Regions from separate parts of the Actinomadura sp. RB99 genome, predicted to be linked through region 1. Evidence: riboswitches for the same ligand, from Rfam matches in the RefSeq annotation. Region 1 holds a riboswitch; each other region holds the start of a gene.

Evidence for each region. Region 1 has a riboswitch for cobalamin ahead of bluB (5,6-dimethylbenzimidazole synthase). Riboswitches for the same ligand answer to the same signal wherever they lie in the genome.
Region 2: linked by a shared signal. The riboswitch ahead of amrb99_RS32665 (ribonucleoside-diphosphate reductase subunit alpha) and the one ahead of bluB (5,6-dimethylbenzimidazole synthase) in region 1 are both predicted to bind cobalamin.
Region 3: linked by a shared signal. The riboswitch ahead of cobN (cobaltochelatase subunit CobN) and the one ahead of bluB (5,6-dimethylbenzimidazole synthase) in region 1 are both predicted to bind cobalamin.
Region 4: linked by a shared signal. The riboswitch ahead of amrb99_RS46225 (putative cobaltochelatase) and the one ahead of bluB (5,6-dimethylbenzimidazole synthase) in region 1 are both predicted to bind cobalamin.

Annotation. Positions count from the first base shown of each region.
Region 1 covers NZ_JABMCA010000023.1:54,932-61,817, reverse strand. Annotated here, with positions in the region: gene amrb99_RS21570 (class I SAM-dependent methyltransferase) at 1-225, shown strand, start outside; gene amrb99_RS21565 (DUF4240 domain-containing protein) at 303-872, shown strand; gene amrb99_RS21560 (DUF4260 family protein) at 961-1,380, shown strand; cobalamin riboswitch at 1,424-1,616, shown strand; gene bluB (5,6-dimethylbenzimidazole synthase) at 1,652-2,266, shown strand; gene amrb99_RS21550 (GNAT family N-acetyltransferase) at 2,323-3,204, shown strand; gene amrb99_RS21545 (sigma-70 family RNA polymerase sigma factor) at 3,322-3,924, shown strand; gene amrb99_RS21540 (hypothetical protein) at 3,917-5,071, shown strand; gene amrb99_RS51305 (DUF397 domain-containing protein) at 5,152-5,328, opposite strand; gene amrb99_RS21530 (DinB family protein) at 5,304-5,954, shown strand; gene amrb99_RS21525 (DUF397 domain-containing protein) at 6,247-6,576, opposite strand; gene amrb99_RS21520 (helix-turn-helix transcriptional regulator) at 6,573-6,886, opposite strand, start outside.
Region 2 covers NZ_JABMCA010000047.1:11,683-18,568, forward strand. Annotated here, with positions in the region: gene amrb99_RS32650 (copper resistance CopC family protein) at 1-549, opposite strand, end outside; gene amrb99_RS32655 (YcnI family protein) at 546-1,259, opposite strand; gene amrb99_RS32660 (hypothetical protein) at 1,334-1,948, opposite strand; cobalamin riboswitch at 2,057-2,285, shown strand; gene amrb99_RS32665 (ribonucleoside-diphosphate reductase subunit alpha) at 2,380-4,704, shown strand; gene amrb99_RS32670 (ribonucleotide-diphosphate reductase subunit beta) at 4,704-5,702, shown strand; gene amrb99_RS32675 (hypothetical protein) at 5,781-6,077, shown strand; gene amrb99_RS32680 (aldo/keto reductase) at 6,142-6,886, opposite strand, start outside.
Region 3 covers NZ_JABMCA010000072.1:32,869-39,754, forward strand. Annotated here, with positions in the region: gene cobN (cobaltochelatase subunit CobN) at 1-3,561, opposite strand, end outside; cobalamin riboswitch at 3,676-3,795, opposite strand; gene amrb99_RS40190 (hypothetical protein) at 3,878-4,963, shown strand; gene amrb99_RS40195 (precorrin-3B synthase) at 5,025-6,173, shown strand; gene amrb99_RS40200 (precorrin-8X methylmutase) at 6,170-6,790, shown strand; gene cobJ (precorrin-3B C(17)-methyltransferase) at 6,790-6,886, shown strand, end outside.
Region 4 covers NZ_JABMCA010000108.1:15,077-21,962, forward strand. Annotated here, with positions in the region: gene amrb99_RS46215 (ATP-binding protein) at 165-911, shown strand; gene amrb99_RS46220 (TetR/AcrR family transcriptional regulator) at 822-1,601, opposite strand; cobalamin riboswitch at 1,718-1,841, shown strand; gene amrb99_RS46225 (putative cobaltochelatase) at 1,898-3,952, shown strand; gene cobO (cob(I)yrinic acid a,c-diamide adenosyltransferase) at 4,061-4,675, shown strand; gene amrb99_RS46235 (cobyrinate a,c-diamide synthase) at 4,669-6,039, shown strand; gene amrb99_RS46240 (GNAT family N-acetyltransferase) at 6,072-6,647, shown strand; gene amrb99_RS46245 (hypothetical protein) at 6,733-6,886, shown strand, end outside.

The DNA of each region.
Region 1 (6,886 bases):
ACGCACGACGGTGTCCGCTACCGGGTGGCGCACCTGGAACGGCCCGACCCCGGGACGGTCGTCGCGACGCTCGAATACCGGATCGGCGAGCGGCGCTGGACGCACACCTTCACCAACCGGCACCTCGGCGACGAGGAGCTTCCCGCGGTGCTGGACGCGGCGGGCCTGCGCCTCGGCCACTTCCTGGACGACGACGGCGCCTGGTTCACCGCCCGCCCCCGCTGACCCGCGGCCCGGCCTGTCGGACCCGTGCGGCACATTGGTCCGCGAAAACGGCGGAGCCGACGCATGCGGGAGGACCGATGGACGAGCGGACGTGGTGGGCCCTGATCGAGGACGCGCGGGCCGAGGCCGGTGCGCACGCCGACGACCGCGACTCCCCCGACGACCCGCTGATCGACCTGGTGGCCGACCGGCTCGCGGAACTGGACGGCCCCGGCATCGTCGCGTTCGACGCCATGCTGACGCGCGTCCTCGACTCGGCGTACCGGCGGCCGCTCTGGAACGCCGCCTACCTCATCGAGGGCGGCTGCGGCGACGACGGCTTCATGGACTTCCGCGCCGGGCTCGCGCTGCTGGGACGCGACGTGTTCGCGCGCGCCGTCGACGACCCCGACACGCTGGCCGACGTCCCCACGGTGGTGCGGATGGCCCGGGAGGACGAGGGGTGGATCGGCGCGGAGGGCCTGCACTACGCGGCGCGCAGCACCTACAAGCGCGTCATGGGAGAGACCGAGTCGTTCGACGCGGCGATGGAGTCGGCCGTGCGCTCGATGCGGCGGCCCGAGCGTCCCGCGGGCGAGAACTGGGACGTCGAGGACGACGCCGAGACCCGGCTGCGCCTGCCCCGGCTGGCCGCCCTGTTCCTCTGAGCGGCCGTTTCTCCATGAGCTTGACAGCTAATGGCATTAGCCTTAGCTTGTAGCTAATGCCATTAGCCAAGCAGGAGGGCACCAGGCCATGAGCACCGCCACCGTTCCGACCGTCCGCAAGGGTTCCGCCGCGCTCGTGGCCCGCCGCACCGCCTGGGGCGCGAACGCGCTGTTCTGGAGCGCGTTCGCCGTCCTCGAAGGCGTCAACCACGGCTGGCTCGCCGCGCTCCTCGCGGTCGCGTTCTTCATCGCGCCCGACCTCACCTTCCTGGCCGGGATCCGGGACGCGCACACCGTCGAGCGCGGGCAGCTCCCGGCACGCGCCGTCCCGTACTACAACGCCGCGCACCGCGCGCTGGTCCCGCTCGCGCTCATCGCGCTCTACACCGTCACTCCGTTCGCGTGGGCTCCGATCTTCGCCGGGCTCTGCGGCTGGATGGCCCACATCTCGTTCGACCGCGCCCTCGGCTACGGCCTGCGCACCAAGGACGGCTTCCAGCGCCACTGACCCCCTCCCCCGACCCGAAGGCGGGCACCGCTACGATCGCGGACGGCGTGAACTGACGCGAGGTGCCCCTCGGGGAGAATCGGGAAGCCGGTGCGAATCCGGCACGGGCCCGCCGCGGTGACCGGGGAGCCGCCGCCCACGCGCGCACGCGCGGCCACTGGCCGTCAGGCCGGGAAGGCGGGCGGTGAGGCGTCGATCCGGGAGTCCGAAGACCGGCCTCGCTCCACCGGCCGCCCGCCCTGGGCGGCCCGACCGCAGCGGGAGCCTGCCCATGAACCTGTACGACGTCATCCACCGCCGCCGCGACGTACGCGCCGAGTTCACCGGCGCGCCGATCCCGGACGGCGTCCTCGACCGCGTCCTCACCGCCGCGCACGCCGCCCCCAGCGTCGGCCTCACCCAGCCCTGGGACTTCGTGCTGGTCCGCGACCCGGACGTCCGCCGCGCGTTCCACGACCACGTCCGGTCCGAGCGCGACGCGTTCGCCGCCACCCTCACCGGCGACGCCGCCGCCCGCTTCGCCCGCATCAAGATCGACGGGGTGCTCGAATCCACCGTGTCGATCGTGGTGACCTACGACGCCGAGCGCGGCGGCCCCGCCGTCCTCGGCCGGCACGCGATCGCCGACGCCGGCCTGTACTCCGTCTGCCTGGCCGTCCAGAACCTCTGGCTGGCGGCGACGGCGGAGGGACTGGGCGTCGGCTGGGTGTCGTTCTACCGCGAGCCCTACCTGCGCGACCTCCTCGGCATCCCGGCGGGCGTCCGGCCGGTCGCCTGGCTGTGCGTCGGGCCGGTCACGCACCTGGAGGCCGTCCCGGACCTCGAACGGCACGGCTGGCGGCACCGCCGCCCCCTCCACGCGGCCGTCCACCACGACCGCTGGTGAGCACGGCACCCGAATAATCAGGTGCGCCGCCCCGCCCATGGCGTGATCATGCCTGCATGGACCCGGTACGCATCAGGCGCATGTCGCGGGACGACCTCGTCGCGACCGAGCGCGCGGCGGCGGTGACGTTCCTCGAAGGCGACCGCCTCAGCCGGCGGGTGGGCGAACCGGACCCGGAACCGCCGACGGAGGAGCAGTCCCGCCGCCTGATCGACCGCCTGGGCCACTTCCTGTCCGTCGACCCGGACGGCTGCTGGATCGCCGAAGAGGGCCGGGACGTCGTGGGCTTCGCCGTCTCCCAGAACCGCGAAGGGCTCTGGTACCTGGCGACCTACGGCGTCCTGCCCGGCCGGCAGGGGAAGGGCATCGGCAAGCGCCTGATGGACGCCGTCCTCGCGCACGCGGGCGACCGGCCGGGCCTGTTCTCCTCGACGGTGCATCCGGCGGCGACGCGCCGCTACCGTCTGGCGGGATTCACCCTGCACCCGCAGATGCGGATGGTCGGCACCGTCGACCGGGCCACGCTGCCCGCCGTCCGCGGACTGCGGGACGGGCACGCCGACGACCTCGAATGGATGGACGAACTGGACACCGCCGTCCGCGGCGCGGGCCACGGCCCCGACCACGTCCACATGCTGGAGACGCTGCGGCTGGTCGTCTCCGACGCGCCCGGCCGGCGCGGCTACGTCTACATCGACGAGGGCGCGGGACGTCCCACGCTGCTGGCCGCCGACCGTCCCGGGACCGCCGAGACCCTGCTGTGGGAGGCGCTCGCCGCCGCGCGCGGGGACACCCTCGTCAACTGCATCACCACCGACAACCACTGGGCGGTGGACGTCGGCCTCGCCGCCCGCCTCGACATCGGCCAGGAGGGCTACATCGCCGTCCGCGGCATGCCCGCCCCCGCCCCCTACCTGGCGAGCGGCCACTACCTGTGACCCGCCGTCCTGCCGCGAGAAGGGGTGGGACGCTTCCGGGCAATCAAGGACGTGACCCCCCTCCACGCCTCCAGAAGGGTCCCGCATGACCCTTCCTCCAGCGCCACGGGACGAGCCGTGACGGGCGCCCCCTCCGAAACGGGCGCCCCGGCGGAGCCGGAGCCGTCGGACGCCGACGTCATCGCCGCCGCGCGGCGCGACCCCGAACGGTTCGCGGACCTCTTCGACCGGCACTACCGGGACATCCACCGCTACGTGGACCGGCGGCTCGGCGCCGACGCCGCGGACGACATCGCGGCCGAGACGTTCCTCATCGCCTTCCGCCGCCGCGCCGTGTTCGACCCGGCGCACACCTCGGCGCGCCCCTGGCTGTACGGCATCGCGACCCGGCTGATCAGCCGCCACCGCCGCGACGAGCTGCGCCGCTACAAGGCGATGGCCCGGATGCGCACCGCCGACGTCGTCGAGAGCCACGAGAGCAGCGTGACCTCGGCGGTGGACGCCGCGAGCTTCGGCCTGAGCCCGGCCCTGGCGCGCCTGCGGCACGGCGACCGCGACGTCCTGCTCCTCGTGGCGCTGGCCGAACTCAGCTACCCGGAGGTCGCCGAAGCCCTCGGAATCGCCTACGGGACGGTCTGCTCGCGGCTGAGCCGCGCCCGCAAACAGGTCCGCGCCGCATTGCGCGCATCGGGACACGACGAGGAGGACGACCGTGGATGATCTGACCCTCATCAGCCGGATGCACACCGCCGAGCGCCCCCCGTCCCCCGAGACCACGCACGCGGCCCGCCGCCGCCTCCTGGCCGAGGCCGCCGCCCCGCGCCGCCGCCTCGCACGGCTCTTCCAGCCGAAGCGGAGGGCGGCGCTGGTCGCGGCGGCCACCGCATGCGCGCTCGCCGCCGCCTCATGGACGGCTTACCGAGGGGAGACGCGGCCCCCCTACCATCCCGAACCCCTGGCCGACCAGAACGGCCCCGCCTCCACATTCCTGCTCGCCGCTGCCGACGCCAGCACACGGCACGCCTCCGACGGGCGCCTGTGGTACGTCCACCGCGTGGTGGGCAAGTCGGTGGTGGTTCCGTCCACCCGTCTGCACGGTGCCCACTACACCGTGCAGACCACCAAGGACGCCTACATCCTCAGCGCCAAGTCGGCGAAGGACTTCGGCCCGCTCCCCGGCGGCGAAAGGGAAACGACGACCAGCCTGGGCTGGGACGGCGAGAAGGTCGCGGTCCGGCCCGCAACGCCCGCCGACGGTAAGGCGTGGAGAGCGGACGGGCGCCCCGACGCGGCGCAACTCGGCATCAGGGACCTGGACGACGAGGTCGGCAGCCCGTTCCTGCAGGAAGGCGCCGAACTCGACTTCGGCGTCGACGCTGCGCGCCGGCTCCCCGCCAACCCGTCCAAGCTGCGCGCATGGCTCCTGAACTACGCGACGAAGTTTGACCACCGGCGCCTGCGCGCCCCGGACCTCTACCTCTTCCTGAACGCCCCCTCCCTGCTCGCCGACCGCGCGGTCACCGACCGGGTCCGGATCGCCACGTACCGGATGCTCGCCGGACTCCGCGACGTCAAGACGATCAACGACACCGACGCCGCCGGACACCCGGGACGAGGCGTCGCGATGAGGCAGACCACCCGCGACTACGGCACGATCGAGTGGCAGTTGCTCATCGACCCCGAGACCGGACGGCTCACCGCCAGCCAGGGCATCGTGGTGACCCCCGGTCCGAAGAACGCGGGCCTGCGGCCCGGCACCCGCCAGTTCTTCGAGATCGTCAAGGCGGCCGAGTGGACCAACGCCCCCCGCGACAGCCTCCTGCCCAAGTGGATCCTCAATCTGAACCGGCCCCCATCGGCGAACTGACCTCCTCCGGCCGCCCATGTGGACGGTCGAGCAAGGGAAGGGGGGCGGATGCTTCGCGCATCCGCCCCTAGGTGCCCGCGTCAACGAGTGAGGTCGAGGGAACCGGCCTTGACGTCGGCGAGCAGGGACGCCCACCCGGACGGCGCGACCGCCAGCACCGCCCGGTCCGGATCCTTAGAGTCCCGCACCGCCACCCGCCGCTCCCCGCCGGTGCCGCCTCCAAGAGCCGCACTTGGAGATCTCGCGCAGTTCGCGATCAGCCCCGAGCCCGCGAGCCGCCAGACGGTCCGAGCCCGAGCACGACGATGCCATCGCCAACGCCGACGCGGCCTTATCGATCATTGATGCGGCGGGAGTCATTAAGCTGACACCGGTGACCACCGAACGCCCGGATGTGCCGCTGATCGCCGACGAACGTGCCCTGCTCCGCGCCAACCTCGACTACCACCGCGCCACCCTCGCATGGAAATGCGACGACCTGAGCGACGACGACCTGCGCATGCAGGCGTCGAAACCCTCAGCGCTCTCGCTGCTCGGGCTGGTCCGTCACATGGCCGAGGTCGAACGTACCTGGTTCCGCAAAACCGTGAACGGCGAGCGCCACCTGCCCAACGTCTGGTCCCACGCCGACGACTACCAGACCGCCTACGACCCGACCGGCTGCACCCGCGACGAAGCCTTCACCGCCTGGCGAACCGAAGTCGAGCACTCCCGCCGCATCGAGCACGCCGCCCCGTCGCTGGATCTGGTCGTCCACCAGCCCCGATGGAACGAGAACGTCTCGCTCCGCTTCGTCATGCTGCACATGATCCACGAGTACGCACGACACAACGGCCACGCCGACCTCATCCGCGAAGCCATCGACGGCACCGTAGGCGCTTGAGGCCCTTCTTTCCCCCCGCTGTCACACCATCTCGCCGTTCGCGTTAGGGCGGCTCTTCGTGACGGCCGTACGTGCTGGCGGTGGTACTACGGCGGGGTTGGATGTTCTTGTACGGGTGTGGACGTACGGGAGGCCGCAGGGGGCCGGTCAGGGACCCTGTACCGACAAGGCCTACTCCAGCCGGCCCTCCGCGCCCATCTCCGCCGGCGGGGCATCAAGGCGATCGCCTCCAGCAAGATCTGGCTTCGCGACCTCACCCAGGATCCCGCCGGACACGACCTAGGTGCCCGCGTCAGCGAGTGAGGTCGAGGGATCCGGCTTTGACGTCGGCGAGCAGGGACGCCCACCCGGAAAGCGCGACGGCCAGCACCGCCCCGTCCGGATCCTTAGAGTCCCGCACTGCCACCCGCCGCTCCCCCGCCGCCACCTCGACGCACTGTCCACTGCCGCTGCTGCGGCTGCTCTTCCGCCAGGCAGGAGCGGCCTCGACACACTCTGAGCCTTGACTCCCGCTGTAGCTGCTCTTACGCCACGCAGAGGCGACCTCGACGCACGACGAACCTTCGCTCCCACTGCGCCTGCTCTTGCGCCACGAAGAGAAGACGAACTCCTGACTGGTCATGACTCTGACACTATCCGCTCGATGAACTCTCGGGATGCAGACGGGGACAAGGCTCTTGCTCTTTGGTGATCGAAGACGACATCGTAACGACGTATCTCGACCGGATCTTCCAAATACCAGCCTGTCGTCAGATTCTCAACCAGCACTACCGAGAGCTCGCTCGTCACCAAGGTAGTGAAAGAACCGTTGAGCCCAGGGTGGCCACCTACCTCAAACGGGAGAACCTGGAAGGTCACGTTCGGCAACAGAGACAACTCCACAAGCCTCCTGAGCTGGGCTTTCATCACCCGAGACCCACCGAACTGCTGCC
Region 2 (6,886 bases), on a different contig from region 1:
TTTCTCCGGGGATTCTCCCGAGGTTCGGCGGTACCAGGCGAGCCCGCCGCCCGCGACCACCACGACGGCGGCGGCCAGGCCGATCCACAGCCAGCCGGACGAGCCGCCGGAGCCGTTCCCGGCGGCCTTCGCGGCGGGCGCGGTCGCCCCGGGCGCGGCGCCGGCGGCGCCGGCGGCGCCGGTGGACCCGGTGACGGTGAACGTGTAGGTGCCGCTGATCGGGTGGCCGTCCGGCGACACGACGCGCCAGCCGACCGTGTACACACCGTTCGGCAGCGTGCCCTTCACCGCCTCGGTGACCTTGTTGTCCACCGCCTGGGCCTTGCCCGCCTCGTGCCGCCCGCCGCCGGCGTCCGTCAGCACGACCTGCGGCAGCTGCACCGGGTCGGCGTACGTCAGGACGATCTGGGACGGCGGCGCGACCGTCGCGTTCGCGGCGGGGTTCGCGCCGGTCAGCGACGTATGGGCGGAGGCGGGCGGGGCGGTCAGCGCCAGCGCGGCGAGGGCCGCGGCGGCGCCGGCGGCGGTGCGCCGGACGGCCCGGCTCACGCCCGGCTCCGCGCCCGGGACAGGCCGTAGCCGCCGACCGCGATGCCGATCACGCCGACGCCGATGCCGGCGCCGCCGAGCAAGCGGGCGGTGCCGTCGTCGGTGCTCGCCTCCGCCTTGGCGGCGGGCTTGGACCGGGCGGTGAGCCCGGCGGCTGCGGTGTCGGTGGCGCCCTTGGGCGTCAGCTTGAGCGTGGGCGCCGGGTGCTCGGGCTCGTTGGTGCCGTCGCCCGGGTCCTGCTCCCATTTGACGACCTGGCCGTCGGAGTAGGTCTGGTCGGCCTTGAACGTCAACGTGTCGGTGTCGGTCGGCAGCGGGCCGAGCGAGACGTCGAACTCCTGGAACTGGCCGGGCTCGATCCTGCCGCCGGACCAGGTGATCTGCGTGACGGCCTTGGTCAGCTCGCCGCCCTCGGTCTTGATCGGCTTCGGCAGCGTGGACTCGACGACCTTCGCCGTCCAGCCGGGGACGGGCCGCACCGACACCGACGCGAGCGGGTGGTCGGTGGGGAGGTTCACCACGAGCTTGGTGGTGGCGGCGTTGTCCTCCTCGTTCGGCACCCGGAACGAGACCTTGGCGTAGGAGCCCTGCTCGGCGGTCTTCGGGTTGACGGTGACGTGCGCGGACGCGGCGGTCGCGAACGCGACCACGCCGGCGCCGGCGAGGACGGCGAGCGTGCCGAGCCGGCGGGCATGCGTGCGGGAAGGCAAGACGGAACTCCGTTCGAGTCGTACGGGAAGGGCCGGGCGCCGGGATCCGGCGGCCGGTGACGTACGGCGCTCGCTCAGAGGTGGGCGAGCGCCCTCGAACGCGGAGGGGGTCCCCGCCGGACGACCTGGTGCCGGAGCGCGCGTCCCGTGGCGATCGCGCCGGCCGCCACCGGCACCACCGGGGTACGCAGCGGGCGCTCCGCCGGTTCGATCAGCAGCAGCGCGAGCAGCAGCCGGATCGGGCGGTCGGCGGCGGACGCGAGGCGCCGCGCGAGGGACCACGCGGCCCGCTCGCCGCGCCGCAGCCACCAGGCCGCGACCACGGCGGCGGCGACGTGCGCGACGGTCATGGACGTGCCGGAGCCGTGCATCGCGGGCGTCGCGGCGGCGTGTCCCGCGTGCGCGGCGGTGTCGCAGTCGCGCATGCCCTCGGTCGCGCTCGCGAACAGCGTGTGCAGCGCGAACTGGCCGCCGAGCAGCCCGCCCATGATCGTCGGGAGGGAGCGCTCGTGGCCGGCGAGGGCGGCGGCGACGGCGAGGGCCGCGCCGAACCCGGCGAGCACCGCCCAGCCCGGCACCGGCTCGTGCGACGCCAGGTCGTGGCCGACGGTCGCGAGCGCGACGCACACGGTCGCGAAGACGACCGCGCGCGCGGTGCGGAAGGCCGGCTGCCTGGGACGCGGGGACATGACGGGGACATCGTCCCACCACGGTCCGCGGGCGCGCATCCGACCCCCGCGATCCGATCCCGACGCACCCTACATGTTGGGGTTGCGCAATGAGGATCAACAAGATGTAGGGTTCAATCCCGTGCTGGTTCGCCCCCGCCGCTCGCGGCGGGGGCGTCGTAAGAGGGAACCCGGTGCAAGTCCGGGACTGCCCCGCAGCGGTGAGCGGGAACGACCGCCGTCACAGGCACTGAACCGGATCGTCCGGATCGGGAAGCGACGGCCAGTAGGTCGTGCCTCCGGCAGGAGGCGCGGGTGCCCGCGAGTCCGAAGACCTGCCATGCACGCCGTACGTCCGAGGCTTCGCGGGTGAGCCGGGGGACGGTGCGCGGCAGCCTGCCGCCGCGCCCGTTCGCATGCCCTCGCGAGGCCGTCTCACGAGGGGAGAGAACGTGACAGTCACCATGCCTGCGGAGGCGCCGGCCGCCGGGGGGATCGCGGCCGAGGTCGCCGCGGCCTGCGCCGGTGTCGAGGGGACCGCGCCGGAACGGGTGCTCGGCGCGGTCCGGGCCGGGGACGGCGCGAGCGCCGCCGCCCTGCGGGACCTGGCGATCGGGGAGGCCGCCGCGCTGGTCGCGGTGGAGCCGGGGTACTCCCGGGTCGCCGCGCGGCTGCTGGCCGCCCGGATCCGCGACGAGACCGCCGAGGCCGGCGTCCGGGGCTTCGCGGAGTCCGTCGCCGCCGCGCACGCCGAGGGCCTCCTCGCCGACGGCCCCGCCGCGTTCGTCGCCGAGAACGCCGCCGCGCTGGACCGCCTCATCGACGAGGGTCCGGGGGGCGCGGGGGGTCGCCCCCCCTCGGGAGGCGCGGTCGAGGAGGCGGACGACCGGTTCGGATACTTCGGGCTCCGCACCCTCTACGACCGGTACCTGCTGCGGCATCCGCGGACCCGGCTCGTCCTGGAGCGCCCGCAGCACTTCTTCCTGCGGGTGGCCGTGGGCCTGTCCGACACCGTCGACGAGGCCGCCGAGCTGTACCGGCTGCTCAGCACGCTGTCCTATCTGCCCAGCTCGCCGACCCTGTTCAACTCCGCGGCGCGGCGCCCGCAGCTGTCGTCGTGCTTCCTGCTGGACTCGCCGCGCGACGAGCTGGAGGCGATCTACGAGCGGTACGGGCAGGTCGCGCGGCTCAGCAAGTACGCGGGCGGGATCGGGATCTCGTGGACGCGGGTCCGGTCGCGCGGGTCGCTGATCCGGGGGACGAACGGGCACTCGAACGGGATCGTCCCGTGGCTGCGCACGCTGGACGCGTCCGTCGCCGCCGTCAACCAGGGCGGCCGCCGCAAGGGCGCCGCGTGCGTGTACCTGGAGCCGTGGCACGCCGACGTCGAGGAGTTCCTCGAACTGCGCGACAACACCGGCGAGGAGGCGCGCCGCACCCACGACCTGAACCTGGCGAACTGGATCCCGGACGAGTTCATGCGCCGCGTCGAGGCGGACGGGACGTGGTCGCTGTTCGACCCGAAGGAGGTCCCGGAGCTGACGGACCTGTGGGGCGACGCCTTCGACGCCGCGTACCGGGCGGCCGAAAAGGAGGGCCGGTACGTCCGGCAGGTCCCGGCGCGGAAGCTGTACGGGCGGATGATGCGGACGCTCGCGGAGACCGGCAACGGCTGGATGACCTTCAAGGACGCCGCGAACCGGGCCTGCAACCAGACCGCCGAGCCGGGCCGGACCGTCCACCTGTCGAACCTGTGCACCGAGATCCTGGAGGTCACGGGCGACAACGAGGCGGCGGTGTGCAACCTCGGGTCGGTGAACCTGGCCGCGCACGTGTCGCCGTCCGGGATCGACTGGGACCGGCTCCGCGCGACCGTCCGCACCGCCGTCCGGTTCCTGGACCGCACCATCGACCGCGGCTTCTACCCGACGCCCGAGGCGGAAACGGCGAACCGGAAGTGGCGTCCCGTCGGCCTCGGCGTCATGGGTCTCGCCGACGTGTTCTTCACGCTCCGGCTCCCGTTCGACTCCGCCGAGGCCCGCGAGCTGTCCACCCGGATCGCCGAGGAGATCGCGCTCGCCGCCTACGCCGCGTCCGCCGACCTCGCCGAGGCGCACGGCCGGCTCCCCGCCTACGCAGAGACCCGCACCGCGCGCGGCCAGCTGCACATCGACCACTTCCCGGACGCCGCGCCCACCCGTCCCGCCGAATGGGACGCGCTCCGCGCCCGGATCGCCGACGTCGGGCTCCGCAACTCGCTGCTGATCGCGATCGCGCCGACCGCCACGATCGCGTCCATCGCGGGCTGCTACGAGTGCATCGAGCCGCAGGTGTCCAACCTGTTCAAGCGCGAGACGCTGTCCGGCGAGTTCCTGCAGATCAACGGGTACCTCGTCGAGGACCTGAAGTCGCTCGGGCTGTGGAACGACGCCGTCCGCGAGGCGATCAAGCGGGCGAACGGCTCGATCCAGGGCCTCGTCGACCTGCCCGAGGAGATGCGGGACCTCTACCGGACGGCCTGGGAGCTGCCGCAGAAGGCCCTGATCGACCTCGCCGCCGCCCGCACCCCGTACATCGACCAGTCGCACTCCCTGAACCTGTTCATGGAGACGCCGACGATCGGGAAGCTGTCCTCGATGTACGCCTACGCGTGGCGCAGCGGCCTCAAGACCACCTACTACCTGCGTTCCCGGCCCGCCACGCGGATCGCGCAGACGACCGTCGCCGCGGCGGTCTGCTCCCTGGAGAACCCCGAGACCTGCGAGGCGTGCCAGTAATGCCGCTGCTCGACCCCGGCATGGACCTGACCCTGCGGCCCATGCGCTATCCCGACTTCTACGCGCGCTACCGCGCCGCGATCCGCAACACCTGGACGGTCGAGGAGGTGGACCTCGCCTCCGACCTCGCCGATCTCGCCCGCCTCACGCCGGCGGAGCTGCACCTGGTGAACCGGCTCGTCGCGTTCTTCGCCACCGGCGACTCGATCGTGGCGAACAACCTCGTCCTCAATCTCTACAAGCACGTCAACGCGCCGGAGGCGCGGCTGTACCTGTCGCGGCAGCTGTTCGAGGAGGCCGTGCACGTCCAGTTCTACCTGACCCTCCTCGACACCTACCTGCCCGACCAGGACGAGCGGGCCCGGGCGTTCGCGGCGATCGAGCACATCCCGTCCATCCGGGCGAAGGCGGAGTTCTGCTTCCGCTGGATCGACTCGCTCGGCGCGCTGGACGAGCTGCGCACCGCCGCGGACCGGCGCGCGTTCCTGCTCAACCTGATCTGCTTCGCCGCGTGCATCGAGGGCCTGTTCTTCTACGGCGCGTTCGCCTACGTGTACTGGCTGCGCTCCCGCGGCCTGCTGAACGGCCTCGCGTCCGGGACGAACTGGGTCTTCCGGGACGAGTCCATGCACATGGAGTTCGCGTTCTCCGTCGTCGACACCGTCCGGGCGGAGGAGCCGGAGCTGTTCGACGCGGAGCTGACCGCGCAGGTCACGACGATGCTGGAGGAGGCCGTCGAGGCGGAGCTGGCGTTCGCGCGCGACCTGTGCGGCGACGGCCTGCCCGGGATGAGCGCCGGCGACATGCGCGCCTACCTGGAGTACGTCGCCGACCAGCGGCTCGCCCGCCTCGGCCTGCCGGTCCGCTACGGGACGGCGAACCCGTTCGCGTTCATGGAGCTGCAGGACGTCCAGGAGCTGTCGAACTTCTTCGAGCGCCGCGTGTCGGCATACCAGATCGGTGTGGAGGGCACCGTCGCCTTCGACGAGGCGTTCTGACGCCCCGCGGGCCCCGGCCCCGAACTTTCCGGCCGGGATACGCGTTGAACTGGGGAAGCTAGGCCGAGGAGGAAGAACATGGCTTCTCTCATCGACCGGATCATGAATTTCGTCCGGGGACCGCAGGGGCAGAAGGCCCGGGCGAAGGCGGAGCGGCTCGCGCAGAGCCCGCAGGCGCAGAAGGCGAAGGCCAAGGCGGAGCAGTTCGCGCACGGCCCGCAGGGCCAGAAGGCGCGGGCCAAGGCGGAGCAGCTCGCCCGCAGCCCGCAGGCGCAGAAGGCCCGCGCGAAGGCGGAGCGGTTCATCAACGACCCGCGCAACCAGGAGAAGGCCCGCAACCTCCTCTCCCGCCTGCGCGGCGGTCCCCGCCGCTGACCGCGCGGACGGCCCGCCCCGATCCCGGGACGGGCCGTCCGGTGGCTCCGGCGTGGGGGCCGGCTCAGGTGTCGAGGTTGGCGAGGTAGGACTCGTTGCCCTGGGCGCCCGCCGCCGCGTCCGGGGGGACGATCTCCTCCAGCCGCGCGAAGACCGGCGCGTCCAGCGCCAGGTCCCCGGCGGCGGCGTTGGCGCGGGCGTTCGCGGCCTTGCGGGTCCCCGGGATCGGCAGCGCGCCGCGGTCGACCAGCCAGGCCAGCACGAGCTGCGCCGCCGTGACGCCCTGCTCGGCGGCGAGCGCCGCCACCCGGTCCGCGAGCGAGACGTTGCGCTCCACGTTGCCGGCCTGGAAGCGCGGGTTCCCGCGCCGCCAGTCGCCCGCCTCCAGGTCGTCGAAGCCGCGGACCTGGCCGCCGAGGAGGCCCCGCCCGAGCGGGCTGTAGGCGACGAACGCGACGCCCAGCTCCGCGCACGCCAGGATCAGCTCCTTCTCCGGCGCCCGCTGGAGCGGCGAGTACTCGGTCTGCAGCGCCGTCACGGGGTGGACGGCGTGCGCGCGCCGCAGCGTCCGCTCCGACACCTCCGACAGCCCGTACCCGCCGATCTTCCCCGCCTGGACGAGCTCGCCGAGCACCCCGGCCGTCTCCTCGATCGGGGTCGTGGGGTCGAGGCGGTGCAGGTAGTACAGGTCCACGTGGTCGGTCCGGAGCCGCGACAGGCTGGCGTCCAGGGCCCGCCGGACGTACTCGGGCCGCCCCATGCCGGGGACGAGGATGCCGTCCGCGTCCTGGTTCCCGCCGAACTTGGTG
Region 3 (6,886 bases), on a different contig from region 1:
GGAATCCTCCAGGTCGCCTTCGACCTCCAGGTAGAGGCGCTTCAGGGCGTCCAGGGTGTCCTGTTCCGGGTGCTCCCACATGCCGCGGTCGGCGGCTTCGAGGAGCCGTTCGGTGATGCCGTGCAGCGCCCACGGGTTCGACTCGTTGAAGAACGCCTGGTTCTCGGCGTCGAGCGCGTACGTCCGCGCGAGCTTCTCGTACATCCAGTCGGCGACGACCCCGGCGGTCGCGTCGTAGCCGAACAGGTAGTCGACCGTCGCCGCCAGCTCGAACGCGCCCTTGTAGCCGTGCCGGCGCATCGCCGCGAGCCAGCGCGGGTTGACGACGCGCGCGCGGAACACGCGGGACGTCTCCTCGTCCAGCGTGCGGGTGCGGACGGCGTCCGGGCGGGTGCTGTCGCCGATGTAGGCCCTCGGCGCCTTCCCGGTCAGCGCCCGCACCGTCGCGATCATGCCGCCGTGGTACTGGAAGTAGTCGTCGGAGTCGGCGATGTCGTGCTCGCGGGTGTCGGTGTTCTTGGCCGCGACGCTGATCCGCCGGTAGGCGTTCTCCATGTCGCCGCGCGCCGGGACGCCGTCGAGGCCGCGCCCGTAGGCGTAGCCGCCCCACACCGCGTACACCTCGGCGAGGTCGGAGTCGTCGCGCCAGTTGCGGCTGTCGATCAGCGGCAGGATGCCCGCCCCGTACGCGCCGGGCCGCGACCCGAACACCCGCAGGGTCGCCCGCCGCTCGTCGCCGCTCTCGGCGAGGTCCGCCCGCACGTGCGCGCGGACGAAGTTCATGTCGTCGGGCTCGTCCTGGTCCGCCGCGATCCGCACGGCGTCGTCGAGCATCGCGACGGCGTGCGGGAACGCGTCGCGGAAGAACCCGCTGATCCGGATCGTCACGTCGATGCGCGGACGGCCCAGCTCGTCGAGCGGCACCGCCTCGAGGCCGGTGACGCGGCGGGACGCCTCGTCCCACACCGGCCGGACGCCGAGCAGCGCGAGGACCTCGGCGATGTCGTCGCCGGACGTGCGCATCGCGCTGGTGCCCCACACCGACAGCCCGACCGACCGCGGCCACTCGCCGGTGTCCTCCCGGTACCGGTCCAGCAGCGAGTCCGCCATCGCGCGCCCGGTGTCGTAGGCGAGCCGGGACGGGACGGCCTTCGGGTCGACGGAGTAGAAGTTGCGGCCGGTCGGCAGCACGTTGATGAGGCCGCGCAGCGGGGACCCGCTCGGCCCGGCCGGCACGTACCCGCCGTCGAGGGCGTGCAGCACCATGCCGATCTCGTCGCGGGTCCGCTCCAGCCGCGGGACGATCTCCGTCGCGGCGAACCGCAGGATGTCCGCGACCCGCCCGTCCGCGACCCCTTCCGCGACCTGGGACGCGGCGGCCGGGTCCCAGCCGCGCTCCTCCATCGCGGCGACCAGTGCCCGCGCCCGCTCCTCCACGGCGTCGACCTCGGTCCGGGCGGCGCCGTCCTTCAAACCGAGCGCCTCGCGCAGGCCGGGCAGCGTCACCGACCCGCCCCACATCTGCCGCGCCCGCAGCATCGCCAGCACCAGGTCGACGCGCGTCTCCCCGGCCGGGGCGGCGCCGAGGACGTGCAGGCCGTCGCGGATCTGGACGTCCTTCACCTCGCACAGCCAGCCGTCCACGTGCAGCAGGAAGTCGTCGAACTCGGCGTCGTGCGGCCGGTCGTCCAGGCCGAGGTCGTGGTCGAGGCGGGCGGCCTGGATCAGCGTCCAGATCTGCGCCCGGATCGCGGGCAGCTTCGCCGGGTCGAGCGCCGCGATGTTCGCGTGCTCGTCGAGGAGCTGCTCCAGCCGCGCGATGTCGCCGTAGCTCTCCGCCCGCGCCATCGGCGGGATCAGGTGGTCGACGAGCGTGGCGTGCGCGCGCCGCTTGGCCTGCGTGCCCTCGCCCGGGTCGTTCACCAGGAACGGGTAGACCAGCGGCAGGTCGCCGACCGCCGCGTCCGGCCCGCAGGACGCCGACATTCCGGCGGACTTGCCGGGCAGCCACTCCAGGTTCCCGTGCTTGCCGACGTGGACGACGGCGTCCGCGCCGAACCCGTCCGCGATCCACCGGTACGCCGCCAGGTAGTGGTGGCTCGGCGGGAGGTCGGGGTCGTGGTAGATCGCGACGGGGTTCTCGCCGAACCCGCGCGGCGGCTGCACCATCACGACGACGTTCCCGGACCGCAGCGCGGCGAGCACGATCTCGCCGTCCGGGTCGCGCGAGTCGTCCACGAACAGCTCGCCCGGCGGCGCCCCCCAGTGCCGCTCGATGCCGTCGCGCAGGTCCCGCGGGAGCGTCGCGTACCAGGCCCGGTAGCGCGCCGCCGGGATGCGGACGGGGTTGCCGGTGAGCTGCGCCTCGGTCAGCCAGTCGGGGTCCTGGCCGCCCGCCGCGATGAGCGCGTGCATGAGCGCGTCGCCCTCGCCCGGCAGCGCGTCGCCGACGTCGTAGCCGCGCTCGCGCATCTCGGCGAGCAGCCTCACCACGCTGGCGGGGGTGTCGAGCCCGACCGCGTTCCCGATCCGCGCGTGCTTGGTCGGGTACGCCGACAGCATCAGCGCGACCCGCTTGTCCCGCGCCGGGACGTGCCGCAGCCGCCCGTGCCGGACGGCGATCCCCGCGACCCGCGCGGCCCGCTCCGGGTCGGCGACGTAGACGCTGAGGCCGTCCTCGTCGGTCTCCTTGAACGAGAACGGCACCGTGATGATCCGGCCGTCGAACTCCGGCACGGCGACCTGCGTCGCGGTGTCCAGCGGGGACAGCCCGTCGTCGTTGGCCTCCCACGCCGCGCGCTCGCTGGTCAGGCAGAGGCCCTGCAGGATCGGGACGTCCAGTTCGGCGAGCGCGCCGACGTCCCACGCCTCGTCGTCGCCGCCCGCGCCCGCGAACGCCGGCTTCGTGCCGCCCGCCGCCAGCACGGTGACGACCAGCGCGTCCGCCCGCCGGAGCGTGTCCAGCAGCTCCTTCTCGGCGGTGCGCAGCGACGCGCAGAACACCGGGAGCGCCCGCCCGCCCTTCGCCTCGATCGCCGCGCACAGCGCCTCGACGAACGCGGTGTTCCCGGCGAGGTGGTGGGCGCGGTAGTACAGGACGCCGACGACCGGTCCCTCGTCCGACGTGCGCTCCCGCTCCAGCACGCCCCACGTCGGGGTGGGGGCCGGGGGAGCGAAGCCGAACCCGGTGAGCAGCACCGTGTCGGACAGGAAGGCGAACAGCTCGGCGAGGTTGCCGGGACCGCCGTGCGCCAGGTAGGCGTGCGCCTCGGCGCTCACCCCGGCGGGGACGGTCGACAGCTCCATCAGCTCGGCGTCCGGCGCCTGCTCGCCGCTGAGCACCACCACCGGGCGCGGGCCCGCGAGCAGCGCGTCGAGGCCCTCCTCCCACGCGCGCCTCCCGCCCAGCAGCCGCACCACCACCAGGTCGGTGCAGTCCACCAGCGCGGGCAGGTCGTCGACGGACGTGCGGGCCGGGTTGGCGAGCCGGAAGTCGGCGCCGCTCGCGCGCGCACTGAGCAGGTCGGTGTCCGAGGTGGACAGCAGCAGGATCACGCGGATCGCGTCCTCACCCGGGGTCCTCGCCCCGAATCGCAGGTCAGACAGTGCCTCCGCTGGGGGGGCGGACCCCCAGACCCTCGGGCTTGCGCCGCAAAGGGGCGGAGTGGCGGCACGGAGTCTCCTGGCTCCCGGATCGGCGCTCGCCCCGGCCTTCCCGCTCGCACGGTGGCCTTCGGTGGGGTCCGCTCCCCGGTGACAGTGGCGGGACCGCGCCGGATTCGCACCGGCTTCCTCCCTTGTCGCCGCCCACACCCTAACCCGATTCCCGCCGCCCCGGCGCGCCCGGGGGCGCCGCCCGCCATGGGACGATCTTCCGATGCAGCGGGAGAGCGAGCCGGTCTCGTGGCGGATCCGGCGCTGGGCGGCACCCGCCGCGCTGGCGGTCCTGGTCGGCGCCGCCATCGCCGCGGTCGGCGCGACCGTCGGCGGGGAGACCCCGCGGGAGGCGGCGGGCTTCCCGTACCGGACGCCGCGCTTCCTGCTCGCCGCGGGACGCCAGGGGACGTGGCTCGACGTGCGCACGATGCCCCGGACGGGCGCGCCCGAGCGGCCGGTCGACGCGGTACGGCCGCCGGACTCCGCCGGCGCGGTGCAGGAGATCCTCGCCGGCCCGGACGGCAGGTTCGTGGTCGCCGCCTCGCGGAGCGACCCGTGCGAGACGCGCCTCTTCCGGTTCCGGCTGACCGGTGACGGCCACGTGACCGGGCTCGCGCCGATGCCCGGCGGCACCACCCCCGCGCTGGTCGCGGGCCTCGCGATGAACCGCCGAGGCGACCGGCTCGCCTACACGACCGCGCCCTGCGCGCCGGAGCCGCCGCACACGCCGGGGTCCGCGGACCCGCCGCGCGCACTGGCGCCCGCGAGCCCGGCGCGCGCCGCGCTGACCGTGCTCGACACCGCGACGGGGAACCGCCGCACCTGGAGCGCGGCCGGGCCCTCGGTCGTCGGCGAGATCGTCTGGGCCCGCGACGGCCGGACGCTCGGCTACACCATCGGCGACCTCGTTCCCGGGGCCGGGCAGGACGCCGCCGTCCAGAACGTCACCGTCCGCGCGACCGACACCCGCGCCGGCGGATCGGGCCTGCGCGAGGGGCGGGTCCTGTTCCGCGCGCCGGGCGGCGTCTCGTCCGTCACCATGGGCCCGGACGGACGTTCCGGCTACGGGATGATGCGGAGGCCGGACGCCACCGTCCTGTTCGCCTTCACCGAGGGGAGGCCGATGCGGGTCACCCGCACGATCCCGCAGACGCCGGGCACGGGTGTCGGCGTCGTCCTCGTCTCGAGCGGGGAACCGCGTTATGCCTGCTTGAACGGCCTGGACGCGTTCGGCAGGGCCATCGACGGGACGGTCCGGACGACCTTCTCGGGGCTCGGGCACTGCGACTCGGCGATGGCCTCCTGACCCGGCCCGCGGCCCGAGATCGCGTCGCCGGGGCCCTCGGAGCGGGCCTTAGGATCCTCGCGTGTCGACTTCGCGTTCCGGCCCGGACCGGTGTCCGGGGGCTCTGCGGGTGCACGCCGCCGCCGACGGGGGGCTGGCGCGCGTCCGGCTGCCCGGCGGCGCGCTGACGCGGCCGCGGCTCGACGCCCTCGCCGCCGCTTCGCGGGAGCTGGGCGACGGGTTCCTCGAACTGACGTCGCGAGCGAATGTGCAGATCAGAGGGCTCGCGGACGGGGCGGAGAGCGAGCTGAGCGAGCGGCTGCACGCGGCCGGGCTGCTGCCGTCCGCCGCGCACGAGCGCGTCCGCAACATCCTCGGCAGCGTGCTGACCGGGCGCGACGGCTCCGGGCTGCTGGACGCCCGGCCCGTCGTGGCGGCGCTGGACGCGGGCCTGTGCGCCGACCCGGACCTCGCCGGCCTGCCCGGCCGGTTCCTGTTCGCGGTCGACGACGGGCGCGGCGACGTCATCGCGCTGCGCGCCGACGTCGGCCTGTACGCGGTGGCGCCGGACGCGTTCGCCCTGGTCCTCGCCGGGACGGACAGCGGCCTGCGGGCGGCCCCGGAGGACGCCGCCGCCCTCGCGCTGGACGCCGCGCGCGCGTTCCTGCGCGTCCGGACGAGCGAGTGGCGGCTCGCCGAACTCGGCCGCGACCTCCCGCTGCCGGGGAGCAGGAGCGCACCCGTCCCGGTCCCGGCGGTCCCGTACCGGACGCCGCTCGGCGAGATCCCGCAGCGGGACGGGCGGACGGCGTTCTCCGGGCTGGTCCCGCTCGGCCGCCTCGACCCGGCCGGGCTGGGCGCCGCCGGGGAGATCATTGTCACTCCGTGGCGGGGCGTCGTCATTCCCGGCATCGCGGACATGTCACACTTCCCTGGCCTGGTCACCGGACCCGACTGGGCGGGGCTGACGTCCTGCGCGGGCCGTCCCGGCTGCGCGAAGTCGCGCACCGACGTGCGCGCGGACGCGGCGCGGGCCCGCCGGGCCGGCGGCGGCCTGCCGGTGCACTGGTCGGGCTGCGAGCGCCAGTGCGGGCGCCCCGCCGACCGGCACGTCGCGGTCGTGGCCGTCCCCGGCGGCTACGAGGTGCGGCTCGGCGACGAGGTCCGCGCCCGGTCCCACGACCTGACGGCGACGGCGGCGGCCGCCGCCACGACACGGAGGAGCGAGTGATCGACTACGTCCGCGACGGCGCGGAGATCTACCGGCGGTCGTTCGCGACCATCAGGGCGGAGGCGGACCTCGCGGGGCTGCCGGACGACGTCGCCCGGGTCGCCGTCCGCATGATCCACTCGTGCGGGATGACCGACCTGGTGCGCGACCTGGACCACGCGCCCGGCGTCGTCGCGGCCGCCCGCGAAGCGCTGCTGGCGGGCCGGCCGATCCTGTGCGACGCGCGGATGGTCGCGGCGGGCGTCACCCGCGGGCGGCTCCCCGCGGACAACGACGTGGTCTGCACGCTCGGCGACCCGCGCGTGCCCGCGCTCGCCGCGGAGCTCGGCACCACCCGCAGCGCCGCCGCGCTGGAGCTGTGGCGCGACCGCCTCGGCGGCTCCGTCGTCGCGATCGGCAACGCGCCGACCGCGCTGTTCCGGCTGCTGGAGATGGTCGCGGACGGCGCGCCCCGGCCCGCCGCCGTGCTCGGCATCCCGGTCGGGTTCATCGGCGCCGCCGAGTCCAAGGACGCGCTCGCCGCGTCCGGCCTGCCGTACCTGGTGGTGCGCGGGCGGCGCGGCGGCAGCGCGATGACCGCCGCCGCGATCAACGCCATCGCCAGCGAGGAAGAGTGATGACCGGACACCTGTACGGGGTGGGGCTCGGCCCCGGCGACCCCGAGCTGATCACCGTGAAGGCGGCCCGGCTCGTGGAGGGCGCGGACGTGGTCG
Region 4 (6,886 bases), on a different contig from region 1:
CGCCACAACGCGATTGGCGAACCCGGCACGAAGGGCAGGGCAATTCCATCAAGGCGCTTGCGAACGTGAGAATCTCACGAGAGTCTTGAATGCGTGACTGCTCGGGGACCGATAGTGACGGCGACCGGACCGCGCTCCCGGCAGGCGGCCCGCGGGAGGCACTCGTGAAGACCCCGCCTGAGACCACCGACGCGAGCCAGCGCGCGCCGCGGCGCACCGCCGGGCCGCGCGCCGGGCACGACCGGTCGGCCGCCCCGGCCGCCGACCCCGCGGCGCCGCCCGGCGCCCCCTCCGACCAGGCGGCCGACCTCGCCGCGGACATGATGACCGACGCCGCCGCCATGGCCGACGCGATGGCCGCCGGGGGCGCGCGCGGGCCGGGCGGCGCCAGGCCGGGCTGGGTGTGGGCGCTCCCCGGCGGCCCCGGCTGCGCGAGCCACGCCCGCCGCGTGCTGCGCGACGCGCTCGCCTCGCTCGGCGTGCGGGACGAGGCGATCGGCGACGCGCAGCTGATGGTGAGCGAGCTGGCCACCAACGCGCACCAGCACGCCGGCGACCACGGCCCGCACGAGCTGTGGCTCTACCTGGGCGACCCGCCCGGCGCCGAGCCCCGCCCGTCCGGCGCCCCGGCGAGCCCGGGTGCCCTGGCCGGTCCCGGCCTCGCGGGCGCTCCGGTCGGTGCCGAGGTGCGGTGCGCCGTCTTCGACGCCTACGTCGACGCGTCGCTGCCCGGCTACTCGTGGACGTCCGGGGACTGCGGGCGCGGTCTCAGCATCGTCCGCGAGCTGTCGCGGGGCCGCTGGGGCATGCTGCGGACGCTGTCACGGCTCGGCCCGGGCGTCCGCGGCAAGGCCGTCTGGTTCGCCGTCCCGGTGCGCGGCGGCGTGAAGCAGCCGGTCCCCGGTCTCTAGGCGCCCCCCGCCCGCGTCCTGGGCCTCCAGCGCGGGGGCGATGTCGGTGACCATCGACAGCAGCGACCTGGTCAGCAGCGTCTGCACCTGCGCGCGGTCGAGGGTCCGCTCCTGGAGCCACTGCCGCGTCGCCGCGTCCGCGAGCCCGGAGTAGACGCGCAGGACGGCCCGCAGCGTGCCGGTCGGCGCGGGCACCCGCAGGACGGCGAGCATGTGCTCGACCGTCCGGTCGCGGAACCGGTTGACGAGGTGGAGCAGCTCGGGGTCCTGCCCGAAGCCCTCCGCGTCCAGCGCCGCGAACCAGGTGGTGGCGTTCCGCTCGGCGGTGTCGAGGAACAGGTTCACGCACAGCTCGACCGTCTCAGGCAGCGTCATCCGCTCGTCCGGGGGCGGCGCCTGCACCGCCGCGGTGGCCGTGAGGCCCTGGACGACCTTGAGGAACAGCTCCCGCTTGGTCCCGAAGTAGTAGTGGATGAGCCCGCGCTGGACGCCGGCCTCGCGGGCGATCGCCGCGGTGGCCACCTCCGCGTACGGCAGCTCGGTGAACATGCGGCGCGCGACGTCGAGGATCTGGTCGCGCCGCTCGTCGCGCGGCAGGCGCTGGTAGCGGGCCTTCGGGCTCCTGGTGTCGCCCGGGTGCGGCGTCGCGGCTCCGGCGGCCTCGCCGCGCGGGGCTGCGCGTCGCTCCATACCGACCAGTAGACCATCTCATTGGCGTATCGCCAACATTGACCGGCACTCCGCCGATAGATGGCCGGGTCGAGCGCGTCCGGCCGGTGTGCGATCCTGGGCGGGCGACGGACGCGGAGGAACCCGGTGCGAATCCGGGGCTGTCCCGCAACTGTGACCAGGGGAGCCCCCCTCGACACGGCCACGGCACGCGGTGCTGGAAGGCCGAGGGGGAGCGGTGATCCGGGAGCCAGGAGACTCCGGCCGTCGGACAGGCACCGCCACGGGCGTGGACACCCGAGGAAGGATGACGAGACGTGCGACCTGCGTCGGCGCCGGACACCGGCCGGCCGGAGAGGCGCGCCCGCGCGCGCTACCCCTTCTCCGCCGTCGTCGGAATGGCCGATCTGAAGCTCGCCCTGCTGATCAACGCGGTGTCGCCGGGCGTCGGCGGCGTGCTGGTCCGCGGCGAGAAGGGCACCGCCAAGTCGACGATCGTGCGCGCGCTGGCCGGGCTGCTGCCCCCGGTGCCGGCCGTGCCGGGCTGCCGGTTCTCCTGCGACCCGGACGATCCCGACCCGGCGTGCCCCGACGGCCCGCACACCCCCGGCGAGGCGGGGACGCGGGACGCGCGGCTGGTCGAGCTGCCGGTGGGCGCGTCCGAGGACCGGCTCACCGGATCGCTGGACATCGAGCGCGCGCTGACCGAGGGCGTGAAGGCGTTCGAGCCGGGCCTGCTCGCGGCCGCGCACCGCGGCGTCCTGTACGTCGACGAGGTCAACCTGCTCCATGACCACCTGGTCGACCTGCTGCTGGACGCGGCGGCCATGGGCGAGTCGTACGTCGAGCGCGAGGGCGTCTCCGTCCGGCACGCGGCGCGGTTCCTGCTGGTGGGGACGATGAACCCGGAGGAGGGCGAGCTGCGCCCGCAGCTGCTGGACCGGTTCGGGCTGACCATCGAGGTCGCCGCGACCCGCGACCCGGCCGAGCGCGCCGAGGTCGTCCGGCGGCGGCTGCGGTTCGAGGACGACCCGGACGGCTTCGCGGCGGCCTTCGCCGCGGACGAGGCGGACCTGGCCCGGCGGATCGCCGCCGCCCGCCGCCGGCTGCCCGGCGTGGAGCTGACCGACGCCGCGCTCCGCCAGATCACCGCCGTGTGCGCGTCGTTCGAGGTGGACGGCCTGCGCGCCGACCTGGTGACGGCGCGGGCCGCGATCGCCCTGGCCGCCTGGCACGGCCGCGACGCGGTGACGGCCGACGACGTCCGGACGGCGGCGCGGCTCGCGCTGCCGCACCGGCGCCGCCGCGACCCGTTCGACGCGCCCGGCCTGGACCGGCAGAAGCTCGACGAGGTGCTCGAAGAGCACGGCGACGAGCCGGAGCCGCCCGACGACCCGGGACCTCCCGGCGACGGCCCGGACGGTCCGGACGGCCCGGACGGGGGAGGCGGCGGCCTTCCCGACGGCTCCGGGCAGGACGCGCCCGTCCCGCCGCCGGCCGGCCCGCCCCCGGAGGAGACGCCGCAGTCCGGGGAGAGCGGCGGCCCGGGGCGGTCGGGCGAGAGCGAGCCCGCGCCGGCGGACGCCGCCTACAAGCCGCGTCTCTTCACCGTCCCCGGGCTGGGCGAAGGCGCGCCGGGACGGCGTTCCAAGGCGCGCAGCCCGTACGGACGCGTGTCAGGCGCACGGCCGGGCGCGCGCGGGCTGCACCTGACGGCGACGCTGCGCGCGGCGGCACCGCACCAGCGCGCGCGGGGACGCACCGGTTCCGGTCTGGTCGTCCAACCCGAAGACCTGCGCGAAGCGGTTCGCGACGGACGGGAGGGCAACCTCGTCCTGTTCGTCGTCGACGCCAGCGGTTCGATGGCGGCGCGCAAGCGGATGCGCGCGGTGAAGGGCGCCGTCCTCAGCCTCCTCCTCGACGCCTACCAGCGGCGCGACAAGGTCGGCCTCATCACCTTCCGGGGACGGGACGCCGACCTGGCGCTGCCGCCCACGTCGTCGGTGGAGGCCGGGGCGCGCCGCCTCGACGCGCTGCCGACCGGGGGCCGCACCCCGCTGTCCGCCGGGCTGGCGCGGGCCGCCGAGGTGCTGCGGGTCGAGCGGCTGCGCGACCCGGCCCGCCGCCCGCTGCTGGTCGTGGTGACCGACGGCCGCGCCACCCACGGCCCCGACCCGTCGGCGGCGGCCGGGCTGCTCGCCGGCGTCGCGTCGGTGGTCGTCGACTGCGAGTCCGGGCCGGTGCGGCTCGGCCTCGCCGCCGCGCTCGGCGCCCGGCTCGGCGCCGAGGTCGTCCGGCTCGACCGCCTCGCCGCCGACGCGCTCGCCGGGGTCGTCCGCGACGCGCGCGGCGGCGCGCGGAACGTCGCCTGACCGCCGCAGAAGACCTCGCGTGACCGCTGGAGAAGACCTCCCGTGACCGCCGGGGAATCCGCATGACCGCCGGGGAAACCGCCGCCGACCCAGGAAGCAGGGGCTGAGATGCCGCAGGGCAAGCCGGAGTACGTGCCGGACGACGGGCTCACCACCAGGCAGCGCCGCAACCGGCCGCTGGTGATGGTGCACACCGGACCGGGCAAGGGGAAGTCGACGGCCGCGTTCGGGCTCGCGCTGCGGGCCTGGAACCAGGGCTGGCCGATCGGGGTGTTCCAGTTCGTCAAGTCGGCGAAGTGGCGGATCGGCGAGGAGAACGCGCTGCTCGCGCTCGGCCGCCTGCACGAGCGGACCGGCGAAGGGGGGCCGGTGTCCTGGAACAAGATGGGCGAGGGCTGGTCGTGGATCCAGCGGCCCGGCACCGAGGCCGACCACGAGGCCGACGCCCGCGAGGGCTGGGAGCAGATCAAGCGCGACCTGGCCGCCGAGAAGTACCGCCTCTACGTGCTGGACGAGTTCACCTATCCGATGAAGTGGGGCTGGGTCGACGTCGAGGACGTCGTCGCCGCGCTGGCGGACCGGCCCGGCAACCAGCATGTGGTGATCACCGGCCGGGACGCCGACCCGCGGCTGATCGAGGCCGCCGACCTGGTCACGGAGATGGCCAAGGTGCGGCACCCGATGGACGGCGGCCAGAAGGGGCAGAAGGGCATCGAGTGGTGAGCGTCCCGCGGCTCGTCGTCGCGGCGCCCTCGTCGGGCAGCGGCAAGACGACCGTGGCGACCGGGCTGATGGCCGCGCTCGCGATGCGCGGCCTGCGGGTCTCGCCGCACAAGGTGGGTCCGGACTACATCGACCCCGGCTACCACGCGCTCGCGACGGGCCGTCCCGGCCGGAACCTCGACCCCTGGCTGACGTCCGAGGACCTCGTCGTGCCGCTGTTCCTGCACGGCGCGCGGGACGCGGACATCGCGGTCGTCGAAGGCGTCATGGGCCTGTACGACGGCGCCGCCGGTCTCGGGCCGTCCGACTCGGCCGGGGGAGGGGACTACGCGTCCACGGCGCACGTCGCGACGCTCCTGGCCGCGCCGGTCGTGCTGGTCGTGGACGCGTCCGCCGCCGCCGGGAGGTCCGTGGCGGCGCTCGTCCACGGGTTCCGGTCGTTCGGGACGGTCCGCGTCGGCGGCGTCGTCCTGAACCGGCTCGGTTCCGACGGCCACGAGCGCATGTGCCGCGCGGCCGTCGAGGAGCTCGGGCTGCCCGTCCTGGGCGCGCTGCGCCGCAGCGACGACGCCGCGACGCCGTCCCGGCACCTCGGCCTGATCCCGGCCGCCGAACGCAGCGCGGAGGCGGTGGATACCGTCCGGCGGCTGGGCGAGCTGGTCGCGGCGTCGTGCGACCTCGACGCCCTGCTCGCGCTCGCCCGGGAGGCGCTGGAACTGGACGCCGCGCCCTGGGACCCGGCCGACGCCGTGCCGGAGAAGCACCCCGGACGCCCTCGGATCGCGGTGGCGGGCGGCCCCGCCTTCACGTTCGGCTACGCGGAGAACGAGGAACTGCTCGAAGCGGCGGGCGCGGAGGTCGTCCGGTTCGATCCGCTGCAGGACGCGGGCCTGCCGGAAGGGACGCGCGGAGTCGTCGTCGGGGGCGGGTTCCCCGAGGTGTACGCGGCGCAGCTGTCGTCCAACGAGCCGCTGCGCGAGGAACTGGCCGCGTTCGCCGACGCGTCCCGGCCCGTGTACGCCGAGTGCGCCGGACTCCTCTACCTCGCGGAGGAACTCGACGGCGCGCCCATGTGCGGTGTGCTGAATGGCGCCAGAGCGGCCATGGCCCCGCGGCTGACGCTGGGTTATCGTGCCGCGGTGGCGGTGGCCGACTCGGTCGTCGCGCGCGCGGGCGAACGGGTGCACGGGCACGAGTTCCACCGCACGGTGACGGACCCCGAACGCGGGGAGACCGCCGCCTGGCAGTGGTCCGCGTCCGGCCCGGTCGGGTTCGTGCGGGGCGACTGCGTCGCGTCCTACCTCCACGTGCACTGGGCCGGATCGCCCTGGTTCGCCAGCCGGATGGTCGCGGCCTGCCTGTGACGGTCCCGCCTGCGGGCGGGGAGGGGAGCGGTGTGGACGTCTTCACCGGGGACGTGCGCCTGGAGGCCGGGCGCCTCGTCCTGCGCCCGTTCGGGCTCGACGACGCCCCCGACCTGATCGAGGTGATCCGCGCCGGCGAGGACTTCCTCCCGCCGAACTTCCCGGACGCGCTGGAGGCCGAGCCCCTCGCCTGGTTCCTGCGCGAAGGCGTCCACAAGGTGCACCGCTTCGGCCTCGGCATCCACCTGGCGGTGACCGACCGCGAGACGGGCGGACTCATCGGCACCATCGGGCTCTTCAAAGTGGACTGGGCGCAACTGACCTGCGAGGTCGGATACGGGGTGCGGGCAAGCGCGCGCGGGCGCGGGTACGCGACCGAGGCCCTCACGCTCGTCTCGAACTGGGCGCTGCGGGACTGCGGGCTGTTCCGGGTCGAGCTGCGCGCCCTGACCACGAACCACGCCTCGATCCGGGTCGCCGAGAAGGCTGGCTACCTGCGCGAAGGGGTGGCGCGGGGCGCGGAACGCGACGCCGACGGCGTCAACCGGGACATGTTCGTCTTCAGCCGCATCGCGCCCGATCTCCGGCAAGGTGGTCCGGCATGCTGACCGATCCGGGGCCGCGCGGCGCGCCGCGTCCCGGGCCGGGCGCGGCCTCCGCGAGGCTCGACGCCCACGACCAGGAGGGACGGGCATGACCGGGACACAGGCGACGGAAGCGCCGGCGGTACGGCGGACGCTGGTGATGCACGGCGCGGACGCGGCGGACACCGCCCGCCGCATGCTGCCGCAACTGCCGGAGGACTGCTTCGTCCCCGCCGGCCGCGACGCGCTGCGGACCGCGGTCG